DNA from 2 places in the Selenomonas oralis genome. Region 2 is predicted to be linked to the other one. Evidence: riboswitches for the same ligand, from Rfam matches in the RefSeq annotation. Region 2 holds a riboswitch; the other holds the start of a gene.

Region 1 (3,206 bases), 1.3 Mb from region 2:
ACATCGTCATAGCTCTTCATGTCGAGGACAAGAGCCGGAATGTTGTTTTCCTCGAGCGTCGGCACAAGCTTTTCATTCATGCCTTTATTGACGATGACAAGATCCGGTTTGCACGCAAGCACCTTTTCCATATCGATCTGGTAGACCGCACCGACACTGGCCTTGTCCTTTGCGTAGTCGGGCATCTGCGTTTTCGAATCGGGACGCCCGACGACATCACCGCCCACAGCGTGCAGCGGCTCAAGGAACGAGGCCGACAGCACGACGATTCGCTCCGGCTTTGTCGGCAGCGTGACATCGCGCCCCATATCATCCTTGATCACGGCAAATGCCTTTTCTCCTGAAGCCTCCCCCGCTTCCTTGCCGCCGCAGCCGGAAAAAAGAGCGGCAGCCAGCAAGAAGAAGGACAGCACAGCTGTCATGCGAAAAACACGGTTCATTTTGCACCCTCCTCGTCAGGCGTCACGGCGCGTAAGGATCGTCGAGAGATAATTGACCTTCTTCTCCTTCTGCGCTTCTATATCATCAATGCGCTCCTCGTCCGGCAAACCGCAGCGGCTCACCATCACAGCCTTCTTCGCAAGGTTGTTCTCACTGAGCATATCGGCGATTGCGGGGAAATTCTTGTAAACCTTCATCAGGACGGCATTGTCTGTCACGGGCAGGATTTTCGCAATCTTCTCCGGCGAAGCCGTCGCCGGAATAATGGAAACAATATCATTCCCCTCGACAATCGGATAGCCGAGCTGACTGCCGATGGCGCAAAATGCCGGAATTCCGGGAATCGTCTGGATTTCCACATCCTCATGCTCAAGCAGGCGGTAGACATAGATATAGGTACTGTAGAACATCGGGTCGCCGAGCGTCAGGAACGCGACATTCTTGCCCTCTTCCAAGAGCGCCAGAATCTCCGCCTTGTTCTCCTCCCAAGCATCTGTCGACTCCGCAAAGTTCGCCACCATAGGAAACACCTGGTAGACGATCTCGATATCCTTCTTCAAATATGGCTGTGCAATCGAAAGCGCCACGCTGCCGTCCTTCTTCTCCGTCTTCGGTGCAATCAGCACATCGGCCTTCTCCATGGCACGAATTGCCTTTACTGTCAAAAGCTCCGGGTCGCCGGGACCCACACCGATACCGAAAAATATTCCTTTCATGTCTTCCTCCCATATCTCTCCAAAAGTCTCTGCCACACTCGCCGCCCGGGGACAGTATCTGCATTTGCAAAAATAAGAAGCTGCCTTCATCCCATCGCGAAAAGAATGAAGATGCAGCCCCATGACAGCAAAAAAAGAATCCCCTTCCCATCGCTCGCGGGTCTTGGGGGGATCCCCCCAACGGTGATTGTCAAACAGGCAGTTCTCCTGGCTAGGGTTTCCTCGCGCTTCCCAAACCTTCCCAGCCTCATGGCCAGTGGCATCTCTTGGGAGCGCTCCACCCGACAGTGGCGGGACCGCGCCGGTTCAACCGGCTTCTCTATTGAGCCTCATAGGCACCTGTTCCACTAGCCATTATTATACAAATCGCGGAAAAAGTCAAGGAAACAGCGCATATACGCGTTATGGGCCGTCGTTTAAAGAGAAAGAAATGTCCTTTCCTGCAACTCAGGAGCCTTGGACGAAAAAGCCATGCTCTGCCGCCATAAGGCTTGCTGTGCCTCCTGCACGAATCGTGCTGTCCACGTATTCCTTGCTTCTGCTTTCCGTCGGCGGTAAGGCATCCTTTTCCAAACAACAAGATCTATCCTTGCAAGCCGACAATATCATCATATATTGAATGCTTCTGGCATGAAAGGTTGTCTTTTATTTTTTATGAAGCCCACAAACCAAATCTCGAAATAACATTAGAGGGAAAGATTGGTCTAATGTTATTTTCTCCAGAGATTTATCTTCATCTAAGGTGGTTTTTAGTATTTGCTTTATAGTATATTTTAATGATTTGAGCCATTTTCCGAAATGATCGTTTTCTTGTGATCCATCCCATATCCTACAGTATTTTCCCCAATCAAATAGTATACAGATTTCTAGATCGCTCCATCTTTTTTGTTGTTTACTTTTATGAAAAACAACGCCTTTCTCAATATGTAATTGAATATCCTGCAATATGCGAATAATATTTACAAAATGACGGTTTTGGGAATCAATCCAAAGTGTCCTTCCATATAAAGAAGGCATCGCCGTCAGCAGATGTTTTTTTCTTGCATCATCTTTTTCTGAGATATACTGTTTGTCATGTTTCTTATCCCAATATGTATGGCGAATAAAAATATTCTGTTGACGGGATATTTTTCTATCTTTTGCATAAATCATGAAAGAGGAAATCATTTTATTAGGAATAAATTCTCGTAGTCTAAAAATTTGTTCGTAAGGTTCGTTTTGGTCGTCATAAATAAAACCGGGTTCTTCCGTATAATATGTGGCGATACTTTCATATCTTAATAAGAGTAAAGGAATTACAGGTTTGCACTCTGTAATAATTTGTTTACAATTTCCGGTTTCTATTGGATGCAACTATAACACACTCCCTAACAAACAGCTATGTTATTCTCTGGGTTCTACATCTGCAACATGTTCAGGTTCACCGCTTCCTTTATGAGAGCATATCCTATCGCTATACATAATGTTGCTAAAACTGCCATTTCAGGAGAAGCCATCATCTCATAATTGTTCTTCGTCCCACTAGCCACCGAAGTCGCACCAGCTGCCGCATTCCCACCGATGGCTTTTGCAACGGTTGCGCCGATGATGGCACTGACGCTCTGAACCGTACCCGGATCTTTGCCATCAAGTGCCTTAATAACAGCTTCGTTGAGGCCGGCGCCGACAGCACCAGAAGCAAAGCCAGCACCTGTGATCTGGCTCATGATGCCGCCGATAATGGCATGGACGGCGATTTTTCTGCCGCTGCCGTCGTCGGGCAAGTTATGTGCGAGGCGGAAGGCTTCCTCGCCGAAGGCGGCGGCGAGTTCCTGCTGCTCTTCGATCTTCTGCTTGTCAAAGATTCTGCCCAGCTCGTTCAGCGAGTTCGCCGTATCGCGGCTGAGGGCGGAGATGTCCTGCGTGGGATTGTCGCGGATGTCGATGGTTCCCTGCGCGACGGCAGACTTCGTCGTGCTGCTTGCCTCTCCCTTGGCCGGCATGGAGATGTTGGGTGCGAGGCCTATAGTATTATAGACCTTGGGAAGCGCTGATAAATTCAGCACCGGC
Region 2 (3,206 bases):
CGAATTCTCGGAGAGGATCGGCGCAGCCGAAGCCGTCCCCGCCGCCAAAAGCATGGCAAGACCCAGCGCAAGAAACACCCTGCGCAGACGATAAGAGCGCATAAGAATCCCTTCCCTTTCCGTAAATCGCAAGAGCGGAATCCCTCCGCTGCCAACTGTACTTTACAGTATACTGCAAAAAAGCCGCTTTGAAAACAAGAATTTTCCTAGGCGGCGCACAATGAAGCAGCCGTTTGTGCGTGCAACTTACGGCCGCTTGGCGAAGAGCCAGGCGACGGCGCTTACGGCGAGGACTAGGAGCCAGGCAAGCGTGCCGCCCGTATTGCCGAGGAAGGTATCCGAGAGCGGCGCCGTCATGCCGATGAGGGAGAGCGCTGCGAGGAGCGCCGGCAGCTTCCAGACGGAAGCCAGCAGCGAACGTCCCCTGTCGTCCGCAAAGACGGGCCGGCGCTCCTTCTGCCTGTGCGTGCGCTGCCACCAGCCGAGGAACCCCGTGACGATGACGACGATCGTCACGATGTCGAGCAGCGCCCAGATGATTTTCAGGAGAATCGTCGAATGGTTATGGATGTGGAGGTCGAGCAGCGAGGCGCAGACGGCCAAGTAGCGCGGCAGCGGCTCAGTGAAGTGCAGGAGCTCGCCGTCTGCCGTACGGGAAAAGAGCACCTTCTGCCCCATGAACATCGCGGGGTGCGCCGCATCCGTCAGGTAGAGGGTCGCAGGGAGTTTGCCCGTCGCGGCCTCCATGCTCAGGACATCCTGCTCGGGGAAGGCTTCTTTCGCATAGGCGAGCATATCCTCGTAGCGGACGCTCGCAGCATCCCCCTGCGGCGCGTGGGCGTCGACATCCGCGAGGTAAGCGCCGTAGCCCACGGAGAAGATGACGATGGCAACGCCGCTCAAGGTCAGAAGCCCCGCCCAGACCGCCGTGACGACGCCGAGGAAGTTGTGCCAGTCGAAGGAGCTGCCCGCCGAGACGCCGCCGCGCGTGCCGCCGAAAAGGCGGCGGCGCATGAAGGTCGGATAGAGCAGCAGGCCGCCGAGAATGGAGAGGAAGCTGAGGAAACACATAATGCCGAGGAAGATCATACCGCCCTGCCCCATGGCGAGCCGCAGGTGCAGGATGTGCAGCGTGTGCATGAGGCTCGCGACGGCAGGCGACTTCACTGCGCCGCTGCGCCACGGAACGGCCTGTTCCGTCATGGGCGAATAGGCGATCTGCGTGCCACCCATGCTCATGCGCCCCGTGCGCCCGTGACTGCCCTTGTCAGCGATGCGGTAGAGCAGAAGCCCATGCTCGGGCATGGCGGAAATGGCCTGCACCTTCTTGTCGGGGTTCTCTTCCAGGACCTTGTCGAGTCCGGCAGAAGTTCCCTGCCAGAGCACATGGTAGGAGGAGTCTCCCGCATGGGGCAGAGGCTCGACGCGGTTCCACTGCGTGATCTCCTCCTTGAAGAGAAGAGGTAGCCCCGTGAGGCAAAGCAGGAGGAAAAACACTGCACAGATCGCACTGATCCAGCGGTGCAGACGATAGAGAAGTAACATGAAAAAGACTCCTTTCTTTCAAAACAGACCCGCTGAAACGGATTCGTCCGAAATCAGCTTGAAATGCTCGGAAAAGGACGCCCCATCTTGCCCTAGCCTCCCTGCCGGCTACAGATTCGTCGCCATAAGAATTACAAAAGCCCGGCGCCTTCCATCAGGCCGCGCCTGTAAAGAGCGGCCGCAAAAAAAGCCCTGCGCATCGCCGCAAAGGCGGCGAAAAGAGCCCGTCCGACGGCGCCGCAGGGCACAGGCGCAAACCAAAAGCAGCGCCCCTCCCGCCAGGAAAGGGCGCTGCTCAAAATCACCGCTTCATCAGGACGCAAAAAGATGCGCCGCACTGTCCTTCCGCCCCAAGGCGGAAGCAGCCGGCCGATAAAGCCAGATTCCCTCCCCATCGCTCGCAGGTCAAACGGCAATCGTCAATCAGGCAGTTCTCCTGGCTCCAGTTCATCGCTCCTCCGCACCTTCCCGGGCTTCCCCAGTGGCATCTTGCGGATTCGCTCGCTGTTACAGTGGCGGGACCGCGCCGGCTCCTCCGGCTTCCCTATTAAGTCTTGCGACACCTGATCCCATTCTATACGGTTTTCATATCTCCGGGCTTCCGACTGCCAGAATATCATTCCCCATAGGCATTGTCAATAGCACGGGAAAAGTTTTCCATCCTCCGTGCGTTCGTCTCGGGCAGACGGCGGCCCACCCGGCAAAATGTCGTCTGCCGCGCAAAAAACCGGGAGCGGCGCTGCTGTGCCGCTCCCGATTCCCGTCTTATTTTCGGCGTGATCCGAGCCGGCGAAAAATCAGCCTCAGCCCGAAAATGCCGCCACGAGATTTTTCAGTCGCTCCGTGCCTTCCTTGAAGCTCTGCACCTTGTCGAGAATGTCGGCGTACTTCTCCGCCATGCCGACGATATTCTCGGCGATGCGCGTGTTGCCGTCGGCGCTTTCGTGCGTCGCCCGGCCGATTTCCTCCATCGAGTGGTTCATGTTCTCCACCGACTGCAGAAGCACCTCCGAAGTCTTGGTGCTTTCCTTCGCCGCTTTCAGGAAGTATTCCGCATCCTCCTTGTACCGGACAGCCGTATCGTCCATCTGCGCATAATCCTTGCGCACATCCCCATCGAGAAGTGCCAAGAGATCGAACGCACTCTTGGACAGCGCCTGCATGGCGCTTGTCACTTCCCCCGTGAGGCTCTTGATCTTTTCCGCCGTCCCCTGCGACTGCTCGGCAAGCTTTGCGACCTCGCCCGCAACGACGGAGAAGCCGCGGCCCTGATCGCCGGCACGCGCCGCCTCGATGCTCGCATTCAGCGCGAGGAGGTTCGTCTGCTCGGCGATATCCGTAATCGCCTGCGTGAGCTGCGAGATCTGCTCGACGACCTTCGCCGATTCGATGGCCGCTTCCACCGACCCCTTGGACGACTCGTAGACGCGCTGGGAAGCCTCCTGCGCCTGCTCCATCTTTATCTTGAGCTCCGTCGCACGCGTGCTGATTTCCTGCGTGTACGCCTCGCTCTTCTTCATCACGCCGACCGTGCCGCGGATCTCCTCGCTCAAATGGTTGCTGACCTGCTGCATGCTTGCCGTCGAAGCCGCCGTCTCCTCCATGCCCGCCGACATCTCTTCCGTCACTGCGGACATATCCTGCGTCTCGTTGTTCATGGC

What was found. A riboswitch is a leader RNA that binds a small molecule or an ion and turns the genes downstream of it on or off. The one in region 2 is predicted to bind cobalamin.
Region 1: it holds a riboswitch for cobalamin, as region 2 does, so the genes downstream of both, cobI (precorrin-2 C(20)-methyltransferase) here and ACRTGH_RS05815 (hypothetical protein) in region 2, are expected to answer to the same signal.

The regions. Positions count from the first base shown of each region.
Region 1 is NZ_CP194411.1:2,505,184-2,508,389, forward strand. It holds gene ACRTGH_RS11855 (ABC transporter substrate-binding protein) at 1-440, opposite strand, end outside; gene cobI (precorrin-2 C(20)-methyltransferase) at 456-1,157, opposite strand; cobalamin riboswitch at 1,338-1,515, opposite strand; gene ACRTGH_RS11865 (hypothetical protein) at 1,803-2,510, opposite strand; partial or broken gene ACRTGH_RS11870 (hemagglutinin repeat-containing protein) at 2,651-3,206, opposite strand, start outside.
Region 2 is NZ_CP194411.1:1,217,503-1,220,708, reverse strand. It holds gene ACRTGH_RS05825 (C40 family peptidase) at 1-102, opposite strand, end outside; gene ACRTGH_RS05820 (PepSY-associated TM helix domain-containing protein) at 247-1,545, opposite strand; gene ACRTGH_RS05815 (hypothetical protein) at 1,677-1,883, opposite strand; cobalamin riboswitch at 1,955-2,127, opposite strand; gene ACRTGH_RS05810 (methyl-accepting chemotaxis protein) at 2,349-3,206, opposite strand, start outside.